Regions from separate parts of the Exiguobacterium sp. H66 genome, predicted to be linked through region 4. Evidence: riboswitches for the same ligand, from Rfam matches in the RefSeq annotation. Region 4 holds a riboswitch; each other region holds the start of a gene.
What was found. A riboswitch is a leader RNA that binds a small molecule or an ion and turns the genes downstream of it on or off. The one in region 4 is predicted to bind S-adenosylmethionine.
Positions count from the first base shown of each region.

Region 1: linked by a shared signal. The riboswitch ahead of mtnK (S-methyl-5-thioribose kinase) and the one ahead of KNP88_RS08445 (LLM class flavin-dependent oxidoreductase) in region 4 are both predicted to bind S-adenosylmethionine.
Region 2: linked by a shared signal. The riboswitch ahead of metK (methionine adenosyltransferase) and the one ahead of KNP88_RS08445 (LLM class flavin-dependent oxidoreductase) in region 4 are both predicted to bind S-adenosylmethionine.
Region 3: linked by a shared signal. The riboswitch ahead of KNP88_RS09135 (Na+/H+ antiporter NhaC family protein) and the one ahead of KNP88_RS08445 (LLM class flavin-dependent oxidoreductase) in region 4 are both predicted to bind S-adenosylmethionine.

Region 1 is NZ_JACSMQ010000007.1:152,536-157,646, reverse strand. Features, by position in the region: gene KNP88_RS12415 (sugar ABC transporter substrate-binding protein) at 1-772, opposite strand, end outside; gene mtnA (S-methyl-5-thioribose-1-phosphate isomerase) at 792-1,838, opposite strand; gene mtnK (S-methyl-5-thioribose kinase) at 1,835-3,004, opposite strand; SAM riboswitch class I at 3,081-3,183, opposite strand; SAM riboswitch class I at 3,388-3,489, shown strand; gene KNP88_RS12400 (2,3-diketo-5-methylthiopentyl-1-phosphate enolase) at 3,570-4,760, shown strand; gene KNP88_RS12395 (2-hydroxy-3-keto-5-methylthiopentenyl-1-phosphate phosphatase) at 4,757-5,111, shown strand, end outside.
Region 2 is NZ_JACSMQ010000002.1:57,308-62,418, reverse strand. Features, by position in the region: gene pckA (phosphoenolpyruvate carboxykinase (ATP)) at 1-1,294, opposite strand, end outside; SAM riboswitch class I at 1,527-1,653, shown strand; gene metK (methionine adenosyltransferase) at 1,782-2,990, shown strand; gene KNP88_RS03625 (GNAT family N-acetyltransferase) at 3,132-3,620, shown strand; gene KNP88_RS03620 (alpha/beta fold hydrolase) at 3,699-4,403, shown strand; gene mnmM (tRNA 5-(aminomethyl)-2-thiouridylate-methyltransferase MnmM) at 4,442-5,032, opposite strand.
Region 3 is NZ_JACSMQ010000004.1:246,064-251,174, reverse strand. Features, by position in the region: gene KNP88_RS09145 (alpha/beta hydrolase) at 1-655, opposite strand, end outside; gene KNP88_RS09140 (metal ABC transporter solute-binding protein, Zn/Mn family) at 825-1,793, shown strand; SAM riboswitch class I at 1,873-1,976, shown strand; gene KNP88_RS09135 (Na+/H+ antiporter NhaC family protein) at 2,057-3,364, shown strand; gene KNP88_RS09130 (hypothetical protein) at 3,408-3,608, opposite strand; gene KNP88_RS09125 (aldo/keto reductase) at 3,767-4,579, shown strand; gene KNP88_RS09120 (hypothetical protein) at 4,637-5,098, opposite strand.
Region 4 is NZ_JACSMQ010000004.1:100,924-106,034, reverse strand. Features, by position in the region: gene KNP88_RS08460 (PhoX family protein) at 1-75, shown strand, start outside; gene KNP88_RS08455 (SRPBCC family protein) at 161-619, opposite strand; gene KNP88_RS08450 (ATP-grasp domain-containing protein) at 724-1,671, opposite strand; gene KNP88_RS08445 (LLM class flavin-dependent oxidoreductase) at 1,668-2,726, opposite strand; SAM riboswitch class I at 2,799-2,903, opposite strand; gene KNP88_RS08440 (DUF975 family protein) at 3,095-3,769, opposite strand; gene KNP88_RS08435 (DUF2325 domain-containing protein) at 3,837-5,105, opposite strand.

The DNA of each region.
Region 1 (5,111 bases), on a different contig from region 4:
ACGGGATTTCCTGACGTTTGTTGTCTTTTAAGGATTTATAGGCGCCTTTCGCGACTTCGTCCCAGGCTCCCCAGACGGCATCGATGCTTCCTTTCGGATATTTGGCGAGAATCGCGTTCATCTTCGTCGCGATATCGCCCTGGACATCCTGGAAATTCGTCGGTCCGACCGTTTCAAGTGTCTTGATTTTGCCGTCCGCTTCATACGTCTTATAGATTTCCTGACGGCGGTCCAGCGGTGCGAATCCCGGACCGAACCACAACTTGATGACCCGGACCGGCTTATCGTCTTTCACTTTCGTCACTTCATCGAGTGAAAGTTCTGCCAGTTTGTGATCATCTTGGAACGTCTCCGTGATGCCTGTTAACGTCTGGTCCTTTTTCTTCGTCACCGTATCAAACGTCACGACCTGAATCCCTTTGTCGATCGCCGGTTTAATCATGTCGTAGGCATAATCTTCTTTTCCGTGCGAGATGATCAGTCCGTCATAATCCTGCTGAACGGCTTGCGCCACCAGTTCCTTGAACTTGACGTCATTGCCTTCGGAAATGAACGTGTTGACCTTAAACCCAAGTGCCTCCCCTTCCGACCGGGCACCGTCCAAAAATTGTTTCGTATGATCATCGGACGCCAGATTGCGGATGACGGCAATCTTGATGTCGCCTTGGACACTTTCCGGCACACCGCTGATTTTTTTCGCCGGTGTCGCTTCACTATTGGCGCAAGCAGCCAGCAAGACTGCCGGTGCGAGCAAGAATGCTAATTTTTTCATCTCGATCTCCCCTGTCTGTTTAGATGACCTGTTGTCCGATTGCCTGTTCGATCGTTTCCACGCTCGGCCGTTCAATGACGCCGAGTTCCGTGATGATCGCCGTAATGAGCTCGTGCGGTGTCACGTCAAACGCCGGATTAAAGACCGCTACACCCGCTGGCGCTGTCATCTGTCCGGCAAACTGTGTCACTTCACGGGCATCGCGTTCTTCAATCTCAATCTCGTCTCCCGATAAACTCGTCACATCAAACGTCGACAGCGGTGCGGCGACATAAAACGGAATCCCGAAGGCACGTGCGAATAACGCCAGCTGGAACGTCCCGATTTTATTGGCTGTATCCCCATTCCGGGTAATCCGGTCCGCGCCGACGATGATGGCGGTGATCTGCTTTTCCTTGATCGTATGTGCGACCATATTGTCCGTGATCAAGGTGACGTCAATCCCTGCCCGTTGCAGCTCCCATGTCGTCAAACGTGCCCCCTGCAACAAAGGTCGGGTTTCCGACGCATAGACGGATAACGGGATGCCTTGTTCTTTCGCAAGATAAAACGGGGCCAGTGCCGTCCCGTACGCCGCTGTCGCAATCGATCCGGCGTTACAAATCGTCAACACCCGGTCTCCCGCTTGAAACAGCTCCAACGCATGCACACCGATTTGCCGTGACGTCTTGGCATCGGCTTCATAAAGGGCGATTGCTTTTTGTTCCAGACGTTTCGGCAGTTCCTCGAGTGTTGTGCTCGAAAGGATAAGCTGATTCAGCGCATCAAGTACGTTCCGCAAATTGACGGCGGTCGGCCGGGTCGCCAGTAATTCCGCCGATACCGTCAACAGTTTTTGTTTGACCTCGTCAAGCGATCCCGTCGTCCGAAACGCTTCCTGCACGAGGACGAAACCACCAAACAGACTGATTGCCGGCGCCCCCCGGACACGAAGTTGTTTAATCGCCTCGACCGCTTGCGCCAAATCATGAATGACTTCGTACCGTTCTTCTTGCGGAAGACGGGTCTGGTCAAGGATTTTTAAGCACGCCCGCTCATAGATGACACTACGGATAAACTCGCTCATCGGCTCAATTCCTCCGTCACGTCGAAATTCCGGAGGTCCGTAAACGTCTTACATTCGCCGCGCCGTTTAATCAATGCCGTCCCGAGGCGTAGGGCATGACGTTTCCGTTCAAGGCGCGTCGCCGCATCCGGAATTTGTTCCAAATCAGCGACCGGTGCCAAACCAATCGTCCGCCGGATCAGTTCACAACCGGCGAAACCAAGCGCGTCTTGGAGAATTGTACTGAGGACATCATCGACAAGCCCGGGTACCGTCCGGAAAGGTTCGACGGCTTCCCGTTCCCAAAGTGCCGTGAACGTCGAAGCAAACGTCAGCCAGAACGTATCGATATCCTTCACCCGCGTCTCCCGCAACTCAGCATAGTTCGGATACGCCGCAAAGCAGAGGTGGGCAATGAACTGACCGACATCAAACCCGAACGGTCCGTAAAAAGCGAACTCCGGATCGATGATTTTCGTTTCGCCCGCGGAAGCAAAAATGCTTCCTGTATGTAAATCCCCGTGTAATAAGGCTTCCCCTTTCGTGATGAACAACGTTTCGAGCTTCGCCACTTCCCTCTTCAGTTTTTCGTCCTGCCAGAGCTGCTGTACGTCTGTTTCCAAGCCGCTCTCGATGTTGTTTGTTTCCGCGTCGTAAAACGGATCCGTAAAGATTAACTTTTCCGTGATGTCGCATAAATCCGGGTTGTAATAGTCACGTGCGACCTGTTTTTTTCCGACTGGACCGAGCGCAAAATCTGACGTGAAAAATAACGTCCGTGCCAAGTATGAACCGACATGCTCTGCAAGGAGCGGATACGTTTCGCCTGCGAGCAATCCCATCCGAACGATTTGCAGGTGCGACAAGTCCTCCATCACTGTATACGCTTCTTCATGACTGGCATGAAAGACCCGTGGAACGAATGGCGTCGCGTATTTTGCGAATTCCTTCAGTGCCAACTGTTCGATCCAGGCCCGCTCGAGTGACAAGGGCCAGCTTTCCCCGACGACTTTTGCATAAGGTAATGCCTGCTTCAAGATCAAACGTTCTTTCCCTGCCTGAATCCGAAAGACTAAGTTCAAGTTCCCGTCGCCGATTTCTTCTGCCGTCGCTTCTTCCTGTCCGATGAGTCCGAGTTCCCGGACACGTTTAATGGCGTCCTGTTCTGTAAATGCTTGATATGCCATCTTGCTTCCCCCTTCATTTCTACACAAAAAAACGCCGCTTTTCGTCATAGAAAAGAGGCGCGGGGTATCATCCGTCCTCTTATCTCTCAGACGAATGTCTGTTGGATGTAGCACCGTGCCGGATGGTCGGTTGCTGCGGCGTCTTCGGGCCAATTCCCTCTGCCAACTCACGATAAGAGTCATATGTGGTTGTGGTGTTCGATGTTGATTCGAATATTACGCCCGTCTTAAATCATCTGTCAATTCCAATTTTTAGTGAAAAACCATTTAAAAGACCGCCATCTATAGAAGTTGATTTCAAAAAAAATAAATTTTCAAAAAATTATTTGACATCACGTCCATCTCATGTAAAAATTGCAATTAGATTTCACAATTTCATCCAATTCTTATCAAGAGCAGACGGAGGGACGAGCCCTATGATGTCGCAGCAACCGACCAGTTGGCACGGTGCTAATTCTTGCAGCTAACACGCTGACAGATAAGAGTCCACGCGCAATTTTTCATGGTCTCTTGTCATTGACGAGGGGCCATTTTTGTATTTTTTAACAAGGGAGAGACGACGATCATGGCGTACATTACCGCAACTTACCACCTCGGCGTGACCGATCAGTTACCAAAACGGGCAGAGCAAATCGCCCTCGGTCTGACGGTCGGCTCATGGACCGATTTGAATCACTTGGAACAACAACAGCTTGAATCCTTTAAAGGACAAGTCGTCCATACGGAAGAACACGACGGGAAAGGATATGTCACGATCCGTTATCCGGAACACAACGTCTCACGGGACTTTTCGGCGATTTTGACGACCGTCTTCGGCAAGCTGTCACTCGACGGTCAAATCAAACTGACGGATCTTCAGCTTCCCGCTTCGTTCACACCGGATTTCCCCGGTGCTAAATTTGGCATCGAGGGCGTCCGCCAGTTGATCCAAGTCCATGACCGCCCCCTGTTGATGAGCATCTTCAAAGGCGTCATCGGACGGGACCTCGTTTTTTTACGGGAACAACTGGAAGCCCAGCTCGCCGGCGGGATTGATCTCGTCAAGGATGACGAAATTTTATACGACAATCCGCTGACACCGGCACTCGACCGGGCGCGGATCGGACGGGAAGTCCTCGATGCACACTATGAACAGACCGGTAAACGGGCCCTTTATGCGATTACGTTGAGTGGTCCGGTCTTCCGCTTGAAAGAGCAGGCGAAACGACTGGTCGAAGCCGGAGCGACAGCCCTCCTGCTCAACACGTTTACATACGGGCTTGATGTCTTGCGGGAACTGGCAGCCGATCCGGAAATCCCGGTCCCGATCTTTAATCATCCGGCGTTGAGCGGTGCCTTGATCGCCAGTCCCGAGTACGGGATTGCTGCCCCGGTCCTGCTCGGAACGTTGCCGCGGATTGCCGGTGCCGACTTGACACTGTTCCCGTCGCCATATGGGAATGTCGCCCTCGCCAAAGACCTGGCCCGCGGGATTGCCGTCGAAGCGACCCGAATCGGTGAGACCAAAGCAATTCTCCCGGTCCCGTCCGCCGGAATCCACCCGGGTCTCGTCGCCCAGCTTGTTCGTGATTTCGGCGTCGATTCCGTCATCAATGCCGGGGGCGGTGTCCACGGTCATCCGCAAGGTGCTGCGGCCGGAGTCATCGCTTTCCGCCAGGCACTGGACGCAGCACTGGCCGGCGAATCACTGACAAGTGCCGCCCGCCGGCACGAGGAATTACGTGTCGCCCTCGATGCTTGGGGGATCACGAAATGACGATCCGGATTTTATGTGACTTTGATGGAACGGTAACGGAGCACGATAATATCATCGCCTTGATGCAGGAGTTCGCTCCGCCGGAAAAATTTGAACCGTTAAAACAAGGTGTGCTCGACCGGTCGCTCTCGATTCAGTCCGGCATCGGACAGATGTTTCAGCTGCTTCCGTCCAGTCAAAAACAGGACTACATTGATTTCTTGATGAAACGGGCGGTCATTCGTCCCGGCTTCGACACCTTGCTCGCCTTTGCCAAATCAAACGAGATTGATTTTTCCATCGTCAGCGGCGGGATCGACTTTTTTGTCCAGCCGATTCTTGCGGATGTACTGACGGACGAAGCGATTTATT
Region 2 (5,111 bases), on a different contig from region 4:
TTCCCGTCCCATATGCGCCACCCGTCCAGCCTGTATTGACGAGGTAGACCGTGACACCGTGCCGGTCGATGAGCTCACCGAGCATCGTTGCATATTTTTCAGGAATGAGCGGTAAGAAAGGCGAACCGAAGCATGTCGAGAATGTCGCTTCCGGTTCTGTTACGCCACGCTCTGTCCCGGCTAACTTCGATGTATACCCGGATAAGAAGTGATACATCGCTTGCTCCTTCGTCAACTTACTGATTGGCGGCAGGACGCCGTAAGCATCAGCTGTTAAAAAGACAATCGTTTTCGGATGTCCGGCGCGTGATGGTACTGCAATATTATCAATCGCTGTAATCGGATAAGCGGCCCGTGTGTTTTCCGTTTTCGACGTATCATCATAGTCAGGAATTCGTGCATCATCGAGGACGACGTTTTCGAGGACAGTGCCAAAACGAATCGCATCAAAGATTTGTGGTTCTTTTTCGCGCGATAGGTTGACCGTTTTTGCGTAACAGCCACCTTCGATATTGAAGACGCCGTCGTTGGACCACCCGTGCTCATCGTCACCAATCAATTGACGACTGTCGTCAGCAGACAGTGTGGTCTTACCAGTACCGGATAATCCGAAGAATAAAGCGACGTCACCCTCATGACCGACGTTAGCCGAGCAATGCATCGATAAGACGTCTCGTTGAGGTAAAAGGTAGTTCATGACAGAGAAAATCGATTTTTTGATTTCGCCCGCATATTCCGTTCCACCGATTAAGACAATCCGATGTTCGAATGACATGGCGATGAACGTTTCGGAATTCGTTCCATCGACTTTCGGATCTGCTTTGAAGTGAGGCGCATAAATAACCGTGAAAGGCTCAAAAGCAGCTTCTGTCGGATATTCACGCAAAAATAGTTGTTTTGCAAACAAATTATGCCAAGCATATTGTGTCACGATCCGAACCGGAAGGGTAAAATGAGTGTCTGCACCAGCAGCAGCTTCTGTGTAGTAGAGCTGATCTGCTTCATTCATGTAGCGAAGAACTTTTTGTAAAAGTTGCTCGAAGTTGTCTGCTTCCATCGGTTGATTGACATGGCCCCAATCGATATGTGACTCGCATGACTGATCGCGAACAATGAACTTGTCTTTAGGTGAACGACCTGTAAATTTCCCCGTTTCTACAGACAGAGCGCCATTTTCAGCAAGAACCCCTTCTTCGTTACGAATTGCATGTTCGACTAGCTCAGCAACAGATAGTTGTTTGAACACATGCTCCTTCTTGAGTAGCTCTTCGATATTCAGGACCGTCATCGGCATCCTGACCCCACCTTTCCCCTACGTTGGTTTAGCTCTGGCATTTAGTATGACACATTTATTATATATGACATACTAAAGGATGAGCAATCCTTTTTTAGCGCTGATTTCTATTTTTCTGGAAACGCTTTCAGCATTAACAGTTTAACATCTCTTCGGGAAAGTTTCGACTAGAAATTAAAACGTAGCTTGACAGAGTGGTCACAACTTTATATCATGTAATTCGTAACGGATACTCTTATTCTGAGCAGGTGGAGGGAACAAGGCCCGAAGAAACCCGGCAACCGTCCTACATTAAGAATTCTATTAATGAAGGAAAAGGTGCTCTCCTGAAGCGAAGTAAACACTTCGAACGATAAGAGGGTAAAGGAAGAACGCACAACCTTTCCCTGACCATTTTTTGGACATGGAGAGGTTTTTTTCATTTTACCGTCCCACTCAACTAGGGGAAATGAGTACACCGTCAAATTCTTTTTTGGGAGGGTCAAACATGACAAACCTTAATCGCCGGCTATTTACGTCGGAGTCAGTTACTGAAGGTCACCCGGATAAAATCTGTGACCAAATCTCGGATTCTATCTTAGATGCAATCCTCGCAGCCGATCCGAATGCTCGTGTCGCTGCTGAAACATCTGTCACGACAGGACTTGTCCTCGTCGCAGGTGAAATCACGACATCGACTTATGTCGATATCCCGAAAGTCGTTCGCGAAACAATTCGTGAGATTGGCTATACACGCGCTAAATATGGTTTCGATGCAGACACTTGTGCTGTATTGACTTCAATCGATGAGCAATCAGCAGATATCGCTCTCGGTGTTGACCAAGCGCTTGAAGCACGCGAAGGTAGCATGTCAGATGAAGAAATCGATGCAATCGGTGCAGGGGACCAAGGTCTCATGTTCGGTTATGCAACGAAAGAAACGCCTGAATTGATGCCACTTCCGATTTCACTTTCACACAAACTTGCTCGTCGTCTCGCAGAAGTCCGTAAAACTGGACAACTTGACTACCTCCGTCCGGATGGTAAGACGCAAGTAACTGTAGAATACAATGAGAATAACGAACCGGTTCGTGTCGATACAATCGTCATCTCAACACAACATGCAGAAGAAGTGACGCTTGAGCAAATCCAAGCAGACCTGAAAGAGCATGTCATCGCACCTGTGATTCCATCAGAATACATCGATGCGGAAACAAAGTTCTTCATTAACCCGACAGGCCGCTTCGTAATCGGTGGACCACAAGGTGATGCAGGATTAACTGGACGTAAAATCATCGTTGATACGTATGGTGGATATGCACGTCATGGCGGCGGCGCATTCTCTGGTAAAGATCCAACAAAAGTTGACCGTTCTGCAGCATATGCAGCACGTTACGTCGCGAAAAACCTCGTAGCTGCTGGTCTTGCAGATAAAGCAGAAGTTCAACTTGCGTACGCGATTGGTGTCGCGCACCCAGTATCGATTGCAGTTGATACGTTTGGAACAGGTAAACTTCCAGAAGCACAACTCGTCGAACTCGTTGCTGAAAACTTCGATCTTCGCCCAGCAGGGATCATCAACATGCTTGATCTCCGCCGTCCGATTTATCGTCAGACAGCAGCTTATGGTCATTTCGGTCGTACAGATATCGAATTACCATGGGAGCAAACAGATAAAGCAGCAATTCTTGAAGAACAAGCGAAACGATTCGCTTAATTTTCAGTTCAGAAGCAGACTCGCATGAGTTTGTTTCTGAACTTTTTTTGTTTGTCTCGAACTTTGCAGGGAAACGAATGATTTTTCTAGAAAAGGGTAAAAGAACATGTACCGGTAAACGGAAAAAAGGGGGAGTCCGATATGGAGATACGCGAAGCAATTCCTACTGATGCGGCACGCATTCATGATATTGCCATTACCTCTTGGATGGATACGTACGAAGAGATTTATTCGGAAAGCTCGAAAGCCCATTTCGTACAAGAGGCGTATCCGCAAGAAAAAGTCGTTCGAGCAATTCGGACGGCGGAGGAAGCGCGGGGAGAATATTTCAATGTCGCCATTATCGAGGAAGAAATCGTCGGTTTCATCCATGCGATCGATGTTGACGGCACGTGGGAAATCGTTCGCTTGTATGTACTACCGAAATATCAACAAAATGGGATTGGACGAAAGTTGATTCGTGAACTTGAACACCAAGGTGCTTCCCCGATTGAAGTCTACGTTGAATCACGAAACTATAAAGCGCGCCAGTTTCTAGTCTCTTTCGGTTTTAGAGAAGAAAGTGAAACGACTGAAGAAATTTTCGGTCAAGTGGAACCTGTGACACGCTTAAAACGTATATATGAATGAAAATCCGACTTAAGATGGTTTTTGACATCAAGATGTAAACGTTATAATACAGAGATACTTGTATGAAGAGGTGAGTTTGTGGAAGATCAAGCAACAGGGATTATCGTACTCGTCTATCCCCTTCAACTGCGAGCGACGCCGAGCGATGCATTAATTCGAGTCCTTGAAAAGGATTATGAAGTGTTACGTGTAGACGCACCGCGCCGGATATCGCTTGAGGAACATCAACAACTGCTGAAGGATGCTTTACGAGAAGCCGGAAAACGAAAGTTACCGATTCATATCATCGCCTGCAGCATGGGCGCACTCGTCGTCAACCGGCTACTGCAGGAATATGAATTGCCGATTGCGAGTTTGTCGTATATTTCGCCGTTATTTGATTGGCATAATTCAAAACAACTCGGTGGCGTCAAACAAGTATTTGCAAGTGCATTCGATCGTTTTCGACCGGATGCGCCACTCGGGATGTTGCCGTTTGGTCAAAATAGTGAGGATACGGCACGTCTCGGTGAGTTGACATATGCACAGTACCGGGAGATTGAAGAAGAAATCGTCTTACATGATGAAGAGCGGAAGAAACTACCGCGAGTCAACCTCGCTTGTTTTTATGCACCGGACGATCAATTCGCGGACGTAAAATATACGTTAGAGATTTGCCGGAAAATGGGTGGCGATCAAATCTATCTTCAACGGCTCCATGGATTTCCGCATTTCAGCTTTGAACGTCTCAATACGCGGTTCGCTGAAAAATTATTGCTTTTTTTGAAGATGGTTGAGGAATGACAAAAAAGACGCTGTCGTGCTGACAGCGTCTTTTGCTATTAATCGAGTGTTTGCTTTTTTAATTTTTTTTCGATGGCGATGATGAAAGGTGGATTGTTTTGTTGATTGAGAAAACGATACTGTAAGACGGCGTAGTCTTGCTGCGAAAGACTTTCGACATAATCGAGAACAGCATCCCGTTCACGTCTTCCTTCTACATGTCCATGATAGATGACGAGGACGATTAAACCGCCGGGTACGAGGACAGGTAACAAAGCACCTAGCGCTTCTAACGTATCTTCACCGGTCGTCGTGACGGACTTGTCACTTCCTGGTAAATAACCAAGGTTGAAAACGCCCGCTCGAATCGGACGGGCTTCATTAACGAGGCGTGCGCCAACATGAATATGACTTTCGTGGTAGAGATCGACCCACTCTTTGACGTGAGCGGTTTCTAGACGACGTTTCGTTTCTTCAATCGCTTGTTCTTGTACATCGAAGGCGATGACACGACCGTCTGGTCCGACTTGCTCCGCAAGAAACAAGGTATCGTGACCATTTCCGGCAGTCATATCGACGACACAGTCTCCTTCGTGGATGACAGATTCTAAGAGTTCTTTGGCATAAGGTAAGACGCGGGCTAGTGACATGGGTTTAGGCTCCTGTTCAAATAAGATTGTTCTTTGTTCGTTCATCACGTATTCTTTTGTTCCTGATTATACCATTATT
Region 3 (5,111 bases), 150 kb from region 4:
CACGTCCACCCCCATAAAACTTGATATGGGCAATCCAGGTTTGAATGAATTTAAATAACAGAAAATTCGTCGGCGGATACAAGGCGATGACTCCACTGATTAAAGGAAGATGCGCCTCCGCCTGTTCGCCGATAAATTCAGTCGGGGCAAGCGCCGTCGTCAACATTAGGGCTCCACCTGCTGAATCACCCCATAAAAGCATGCGACCGCGCGCGATACGTAACTCATCCGCTTGTTGATTTAAAAAACATAAGGCATCTCGAACATCTTCAAGGTTGTCCGGAAAATAGCTGCCATCCTCAAATAAACGATAGTCGATGCTGCAAACGGCAATCCCGAGTTCTAAAAACCGGTCGATGATTGGAGCAAAACTAAACACATCATCACGGTTTCCACGAACGAATGCGCCGCCATGAGCATAAATCGCGACCGGAAACGGCCCTTCTCCCGGCGGATAATAGATATCTAACGTCAAGTCCTGCTGATTGACCGTCTTGTATAAAAGATTTCGTGGTGCTAATTGCTTTTCGGTAAGCGGCAAGACCGGCTCCGTCCATCTGAGTAAGGCTCCATAATTATTCCAAATGCTCGCACCAGCAGCAGCCGTCGTCAAAATAGCGGCGCCACCCATCAACCATGCTGTTTCACGTTTCACCTCATCACCTCCAAGGCTCATTCCGATTTCACTTCTATTCTTCTCTTACCCGATTTATTTTGAACTAGAACTTCACAACATTCCGACTTGACGCTTTAATTTCCGTCGGATATAGTTAGAAAGTCCAAATCGGAACAATTACGTTTTAATTATCTTGGAGGGTTCACATATGAAAAAAATCATTCCAGCGTTAACCATCGCGACAGTAACTGCCAGTCTGCTCGCCGCATGCGGCTCATCGACTTCAAATTCAGAAGAAGACGGTAAATTGCAAATTTATACGTCGACATTCGCGACTGCGGCAATTGCAAAAGAAATCGGCGGCACAGACGTCCAGGTCGAATTAATCGTTCCCCCTGGCGCCGACCCGCATTCGTATGAGCCGACTCCGAAGCAATTGACGACGATTGCGAAAGGCGATCTATTTTTACTTACCGGCACAACCCTTGAGCCGTACTCTGAAAAGATTAAGGAAAGTTTAGCCGGTAATTCCATTCGTTTTGTCGAGACAAGTAAAAATATCGACTTACTCGAGGCTTCCGCTTCGCTTCATACGCACGAAGAAGACGCACACGATGACCATGATGATCACGAGGCTGAAGAAGAGTCGCACGATCATGGACAATACGATCCGCATGTTTGGCTCGACCCGAACAACGCCAAGAAAATGGCTGACTCGATTACGACCGCGTTAGCAAAGGAAGCACCTGACCGGAAGGAAACGTTTGATAAAAACCTCGCACTCTTTAACAAACAAGCAGATGAACTCGACCAAAATTTACAAAAAGCTGTTGACTCCGGTTCGAAAAAGGAGCTTCTCGTCACGCATGCCGCATACGGGTACTTGGCGGAACGTTACGGTTTCACGCAACTGCCGATTGCCGGTATCTCGCCGTCTGACGAACCGTCCCAAAAACAGCTGGCTGCCATCGTCAAGGAAGCAGAGATGCATGACTTAAACTATATCGCCTTCGAAGAGACGGTGTCGCCAAAGGTCGCCCGTGTCATCCAAAAAGAAATCGGTGCCGAATCGATTACGATTCATAACCTCGAGTCCGTCGCAAAAGATCAACAAGATAAATCGTACTTTGATTTGATGAACGAAAACGTGACGACGCTCAAACAAGCACTGCAGTAAGGTACAGTTGACAAGCATTAAAAGATACGTTAGGGTAATAAACGTGTTTTAAACAACGACTAAACAACTAAATGACTTCTTTTTATCGCGAGAAACGGAGGGACTGGCCCAATGATGTTTCGGCAGCGGACGATTGATTCGTACTGTGCCAAATCCAGCAAGCTATGGCTTGAGAGATAAGAAGAGCGTCTTTTTCAGTAAAGACCTCCTTCTTTCTTGCGAAGGGGTCTTTTTTTGTATGCTGAAGAAATGGAGTGATTCACATGAACGAAACGGTTACGCCGAACAAATGGGCGTTGTTGCCCTTGTTCGTTTTCCTTGTATTATTCATCGGTGCAGGAATCTTCTATAACGACTTTTACAAATTCCCAATTTTAATTGCAGCTTTAATCGCCTTGATTTTTGCTGCTGCGACATCTAAGGGAGACATCAACCAGACCGTCGAGCGGATTGCCCGCGGTGCCGGAAATCCGGACATCATGATCATGGTCTTCATCTTTTTACTCGCCGGCACATTTTCTGGAACAGCGAATGCAATCGGAGCCATTGATGCGACCGTCAACGCTGCACTCAGTTTCCTACCCCAGTCTCTTTTAATGAGTGGATTGTTCATCATTGCCGCTTTCATCTCGATGGCGATGGGAACTTCGACCGGCACAATCGCTGCCCTTGCACCGATCGCACTCGGGATTCATGACGCGACGGGCGTCAATGTCGCACTCGCCGCTGCTGCCGTCGTCGGTGGAGCAATGTTCGGTGATAACTTATCGTTTATCTCAGATACGACAATCGCCGCTGTCCGGACACAAAAAACGAACATGCGTGATAAATTCAGAACGAACTTTTTAATCGTCTTGCCTGCTGCCGTCATCACTGTCATCTTACTCGCTTTCGTGTCAGGTTCCGGAGATGTCGTCGAAGCGAAAGCATTTGAATTTTATAAGCTGATTCCGTATCTTTCCGTCATCGTGCTCGCCCTCTTTGGTGTCAACGTCATTCTCGTCTTACTCGGCGGGACGTTATTGACAGGCATCATCGGAATGATCGACGGTAGTTTCGGAGTAAGTGGGTTTGTCCTCGCGATGTCTGACGGATTGATGGGGATGGCAGAAATCTCAATCTTGACGTTGCTGATGGGTGGACTCGTCAGCCTGATCACCTATAACGGTGGAATTGCTTATCTCAAAGAAACGCTGACACGAAAGATTTCGAAACGCCGGGGAGCTGAGTTCAGTATGGCTGCCCTCGTCAGTGCAACGAATCTCGCAACAGCAAATAATACGATTTCGATTCTTGTCGCCGGTCCGCTCGCTGCTGAAATCGCGGATACGTATGACATCGACCGGAAAAAGTCAGCCAGTATCCTCGACCTCTTTTCCTGTGGTGTTCAAGGAATCATCCCGTACGGAGCGCAACTTTTGATTGCCGCTGAATTGACGAAAACGGCGTCACCCGAACTGATTCCTTATTTGTTCTATCCATTTTTACTGTTCGTTTGTGGATCACTGGCAATCTTCTTCGGCTTCCCACGCCGGAAGAGCGATGCCGCACAGAAAAACAACATGTCGTAAAACAAACAACCCCCGTCGCTTCGTCTGCGACGGGGGGTTCACTTTATTTCTGTTTTTCTTGACGATTCAAAATGAAATAGGCAATCGCCGGAAGCGGAAATTGAACGAGTCCTGCTCCACCCCATACCCACGGATTGCGTCCTGTCTTGCGGGCACCAAGGAAGAGGAACGTGGCTTGAGCACCTAATAGTGCTGCGATGCTTGTCCAGACTCCTTTTGGTACTTTTTTAATCGATTTCACCATGATATTACACCTCTCTTCGTTTATGCATCAGTAGACTTTCTTCTCTTTCCCAGTCTATATTCCCTGCTTATGAGCATCAAAACAGATGTTCCGCTAAGTTCATGCTAAACTGAACAGGCAAATCCATATTCTAGTTTCATTGAAGGAGGAGTATATACATGCAATACGCAAAACTTTCAAATGGTATCACGATTCCACAGATCGGGTTCGGTGTCTGGCAAGTCGATGAAGAGACGGAAGCACCGGCTGCCGTCGCAGAAGCACTTCGCGTCGGTTACCGTCATATCGATACGGCTGCCGTCTACAAAAACGAACGTGGTGTCGCAAAAGGAATCAAAGAAAGCGGCGTGAAACGTGAAGAACTCTTCTTGACGTCTAAAGTTTGGAACGATGACATTCGTGCCGGACGGACGAAAGAGGCTTTCGCTGAGTCACTTGAGCGACTAGAAACAGATTATCTCGATCTTTATCTCATTCACTGGCCTGTCGAAGGTTATGTCGAAGCATGGAAAGCCATGGTCGAGCTGTACGAAGCAGGTAAAATTAAAGCAATTGGTGTTTCGAACTTTAAAGAACATCATCTCGATACGCTTGCTGAAGAAGGACTCATGACGCCGATGATTAACCAAGTCGAGCTTCACCCACAACTTCCACAGCATGAATTGCATGAATACTTGCAGGATCACAGCATTCAAGTCGAAGCATGGAGCCCACTCATGCAAGGTAAGTTCCTTGAAATCAATGATTTCAAAGAGATTGCTGAAAAACATGGTAAGAGCCCATCACAAGTCGTTCTACGTTGGCACCTCGATAACGGAATCGTTGCGCTTCCGAAATCAGTCACACCAGAACGGATTGCTGAAAACTTCGATGTGTTTGATTTCCAACTCGATGCAGACGACCTCGAAAAAATTGACCGTCTCGCGACAGAAGTCCGCCTCGGACCGGACCCTGACGAAATTGACTTTTAATCCATTGACCGATACACGAAAGACTGCTGACGGGACCTATCCCGTAGCAGTCTTTTTTTAAGCGTAATAAATAAGAATCGTCTCTTCTGTCGTTTCAGCCTTGCTGAAGTATGCGCGTAAATCAGCAAACTGTTCCCACACGTCGTCGAATTCTCCATGTTGCCCCGCTTCATCATAAATCGTCTCTAGTGACCGACGATCAAAATTTCGCATGACTTCTGCTGAGATGATGATTAACGGAAGAGGGAGAATCCCGACAATTGCTGCTTGTGTTTCGTTGACAATCAACTCTTCACCGACAATCGCTCGACCTAAGTTGTAATGGGTCTCTTGATCGATATAGATATCGATTTGATTCATCAAGTGATAGAGGGCTGCCGTGTCTTCCAGAGCAAATAGCTGTTCATAATCCGGCTGCGTCTCATGGATAAAAAGAATCCAGTCCATGATGATATGCGGGTCGTCACCAAACGAATCCCAAACGGCATCCGCGACACGAACGTAATGTACGTTTTCCATCCTCCCTCTCCTC
Region 4 (5,111 bases):
ATCCAAAAAACAGGTGGTGTCGGCTACCTCTCCGGTCTTCCGACAGGCACAAAATCATACTCGCACCACCATTAAGTAGAACAATGACCGACTGCGTCGTTCTTCACTAAAACAGGTGTCTCCCCGTTTCCGTCATGACCGGAAGGGAAGACACCTGTTTTTAGTTTTGGATTTGTTTAACCTCTGTTTCGAGCCGCTCGAGAAATCCTTTGACAATTTTCTCGTTTTCACGTTCTCCGCCTAACGATAAGAGACTGCGACCGACGAAGTTGACGCCTTCATTTTTCCCCGTGTAAATCAAACGACAGTTCGTCGCATCGATTCGCTTCAGCGCAAACGACATCTCAAGGCGAAACATCTTCGCTAACGTAAAACCAATCGTATTTTGTTTATAGTCCGGTTCATTCGTATAAGCGAGATCGGTCACGATGTAGGTTTCAAGACGATTCCCTTGCATGTAGGTTTGGCGGTACGTCGATCCGACGACGCCCGGCTTACGTTCAATCACCTCATGTTGGACTACCCCCGGAATGAGTCGTTGCAGTCGATCGTGATCAAACAAATGCCACGCCTGTTCGATTGGAATCGCAAGTACTTTTTCTTCACGCCACGTCACCATGACACCACCTCCTTTTAGTTTAAAAATACCCTGATGTCCGTCGTTCTAACGCTCGACTACGGCACAATCAGGGTATTTTTCTTACTTCAAGTGGATTTTGATGTTCACTTCACGGTTTGACGTTCTAACACATGACCGAGGAATTTGGCGAGTTCCAGCATCCCAAACTTCCCAGCTGCCGCTTCAGCGTCCGAATTGTAATTCGTATTCGTGTTGACGTCATACGTATAAATCGTCCCGTCCGCATCCTTGATGAACTCAATCCCGGCGACCGCAATTTTATTTTCCTGCAAGAACGCTTCATACTGAGCGATGATTGGGTCATCGAACCCATCGACAACTTGGAATTTCATCGGTGTCTCTGCCGCCTCTTCCCCAACCGGGCAGAACAAATCATCGATGACACAAGCATCCGCGGGGCAGAGCTCGAATCCTTCCGACGTATCGACACGGACCGCATAGACGAACTTACCACCAACGAATTCACAACGCGTAATATACGGTTCAGGTGCTTGAATGTACTCTTGAATCAACGTGATGCCGTCGACCGGCTCATCGAATGTCGGTCCGTCAAGATACGTCTCGAGTGCTTCAATCGAGTGGAACAATTGAACGCCGAGTCCTTTACCGGCACGATTGTGTTTCGTGATGAACGACGACACTCCGATGTTTTGAGCGGCTTGGACGATTTGATCACGTCCGACGGCTGCCGTCGTTTTCGGAACACGGATACCTGCTTTGCGTAAGGCGGTGTATTGGTTGATCTTACTGACCTCGAGTCGTAACGCACGGGTTCCGTTGAAAACGGTCCGATCATGTTCTTCGAGCCAAGCGAGGACCCCTTCCGTCAATTCTGGTGCATACCGGTGTCCGCGTGTATGGGACGAGGCACTCATCCGGCTGTAAAAAACGCCTTCCGGTGGTGTTTCGTCGAGCGGGACGACCCCTTCGTTGAGGTGCCACTGTTCATACGGTAAGTTGAGTTCCTCGAGTCGCTTGATTAAATGATCCGTCCATTCCTGATTTTCGTGTAAAATATGAATTTTCGTCATTTTAGTTGACCTACCTTTCGTTTCGCTTCGACGCGTGGCATGACCTCGCGGGCAAAGCGTTCCATTTCTTCGAGTTGCGGAGAAAATTGGAGCAAGAGCAACGTCACCCCGACCGCTTCAAATTCAAGAATCCGTTCTGCGATTTGATCCGGCGTCCCAATCAGATTCGGACGCAGTCCACGGTTTGAGACGGAGTAATCATTTCGTTTGACCTGTTGTTCGAGTTGCGATTTACTGACGAAGTCGTCATATCCGGCATATCCGGCACCATCTTCTTTGACGTTCGTAATCCGGCGCCATTCTTCGAGCGCTGCTTCTTCCGTCTCGCGACAGATGATATAGGCTGCCAGTCCGAAACTCGCAAGCGGCTGCTTCCCGGTCGCCGCGCGGCGGATTTTCATATCCGTAATTTTCGTCGCGACTTCATCAACCGTTCCCCCATGCATGACATAGGCATCACAGTGATTGACGATCGTCTGTTTCCCCGTCTCACTCTCACCACCAGCGTAGAGCTTGATTCCGGGACGCTGAACGGGTTTCGGGTGAAGCTCTGCCCGTTCCAGCTGATAGTAGTCTCCGTCAAAACTGTAGGGTGATGCGTCCGCCCATAATCCTTTCATGACCGTCACGAATTCTTCCGTCCGGGCATATCGTTCGTCATGGGCTGTAAATATCCCATTGTATTGACGGGCTTCTTCCTCCCACCAGGCCGAAACGACGTTGAGCGTAAAACGTCCGTTACTCAACTGATCGAGGTTCGCCGCCATTTTCGCTGTCGTCGCCGGATTATGAAAACCGGGCCGGACGGCTGTCATGATTTCCAAACGTTCCGTTGTCGCCGCAATCGCCGCTGCCGTCGTCCACGCCTCAAGACTCGGTTCGGCTATTCCTTTAATGTCGTTTAAATTCAATTCTGCAATCAATGTCGTAGAAAAGCCAATCCGTTCTGCCGTCTGTGCGACTTGTTTCGCATAATCGAATGTCGCTGGCATTTGTTCATCCTCGACGTTTCGTAACCAACCTCCGAAGATTGGTAACCAAAATCCGTATTCCATCCCCTTTGCCCCCTTTTTGCATAAAAAATCGCTCTTTTCGTTTAGAAAAGAGCGACGAATGTCTACTGTCGGCTCTTATCTTCAAAGGAATAAATTCCTCTTGGAAGTAGCACCTTCCGCTCATGCGGGGTTGCTGAAGTGTCGTCGGGCCAGTCCCTCGACTTCTCGTGATAAGAATAATTGAAATTAGCGTACATCTTTTAGCAGAGTAAAGCAACCTTTAAACCTTCTTTTCCTATCGGAATTAAAAAAACATTTGGAAAATCACTCTGTTTCTTGATACTTCTTTGTCTAGAAGCTAAAAACAGGGATTGCGCATCGGTTTAAGATGGCAATCCCTGTTTTGTATGGTGCTGTTCAAAATCAATTCATTCTGGTGATACGAACGGTGAGTCATTGTGATTTGCATCCATCATGGCTGTCCGGTGACCAGTCGTCGAAACTTCTTCCCCACGCACGCGATCATAGAACTTCGCGATTGTGACGCTGAAGTACGGGCCAATCCAGAGGAAACCGATTCCGAGCGTAATGATTCCGAGCAAGAACCAACCGATGAACGAAAGGACGAGGAAAAACGCCTCTTTTTTGTGTCCATCCATCATTTGGCGTGAACGCGTAATGGCATCAAGGATGCCAATCGATGGTTCGTCCCGAATGATGTAATACGTCAACATGTAAGAGAATGACTTAATGATTCCTGGAATGATGAAAAGTAAGAACCATAGCCCTAAGAAAAAGGTTTGGACGATTGACACTCCAATGGCTTTCAAGAACATTTTGTACGGCTCAAACAAATCTGCGACTTTCGTCTGCTCGTCTCGGGCAACGGATAGGGCGAGCCATGACCATCCCATTGCAACCGGTAAGGTCAACACCGTCAAGAGCATACCAATCAGGTCGATAAATTGGAAATCCTCTTCGGGTGAGGACGCAAATCCGTTCGGAACGCCTTGAATGATTAAGAACAACAACATCATTAATGCCATGAAGCCCCATCGTCCCTGCAACGACTCGCGCGCTGCTAATTTTAATTGTTTTGACATCGAAAGATCCTCCTCAAAAATAAGTGCTACCTTTCTTTACGGTTTATTTTTGAGGAGGTTTCACTTTTTAACGCTTGTCTTTTAGTAAACGTTGGACCATTGCTTTCTCAAGTTGTTGCTGGCACGCCGTATACAAAGAGCGTCGTCCATCGAGTCGTTCAATCGCAAACGGAATATCGTGCTTTTTTGCTTGCACGAGAACATGTGCCGCTGCTGCGTGGGAGACGCGACTTTTGATGACGACGATCGCATCTGTCTTTTTCGCGAGACAGGCAATTTTTTTCGCAGCTTGGGCGTCACCGCCAAGATGGATTAATTCAATCCCTGTCTCCGCAAAGAAGTCGCGGTAGACGGCGCGCTGTTGCTCATTACCGACGATGACGAGACGCATGCCGTCGTAGGAAGCAAAATCGAGTGCCGTTTTATCGACGAATTCGATTGGTTGACCGGGTAATGTCGTCGTATCGAGACGTTCGAGTTGCTGGACTTTCTTTTCCCGGAGGCGCCGCTCTTTTTTGACTTTCTTCGCCTTCGGTTTCCGTTGCATCATCTTGTCGTAGCGTCCTGTTTTCGTCTGTTTGTTTGCAGGTGACGCAGTGACGGACTCGGGCGAACCACTCGATACGTCGCGTGCCGGTAATTCCGTCATGGTCGGTACTTCGTAATGAAATGCGTGTTTCCAGACAATCGTCAATGTCTCCGGATGACCTTTCCACATGACGAGGTCGACGAGTTGACCTGCTTTCAGTTGGAAGAACCGCATGTCTTCGAGTGGTGTCGTGTAATAGAACGGTTTTCCCGTCTCCTCTTGCAGTGGACCGTCAATCGTCGCTTCGATGATGCCATGGTTCTTGACGATACACTTTTCAAAAACGATTCGCTCTGCAAGTGGTTTTACTTGATCCGTCGCGACGACGGCTAAGATTTCAAGCGACGTCCGGCGCTCATCTTGATGTAGGACTTGGACACGGACTTCCATCCCATGCTCCAGGTTCCAGTCACGGATTTCTTTTTCTGAGACATGACTGTTTGGCCATTCCCGTAACGAGCCACCCTTTAATTGCCGTTCAAACGTATAGGAATACCGTTGTTCGACAGTCCGTTCAACTTCTTCCTTCCGTTCCTGAATCATTTTGATCGGGAGGCTAGATGGTGTTTCCGGACGTTCTACTAGTTTCGTCGTTGTTTGACGTGGCGCGTAGTACTGCGACAGCTGGACCCATTCATCGATTCCGTTGATTTCTTCAAGTAACAAACCCCAGTCGTCTGCTGTCTCGACGATGTTCAGTTTGCTTGTAACTAACTCCTTCGCTCGTTCGATTACGTGATGCATCATGTTAAA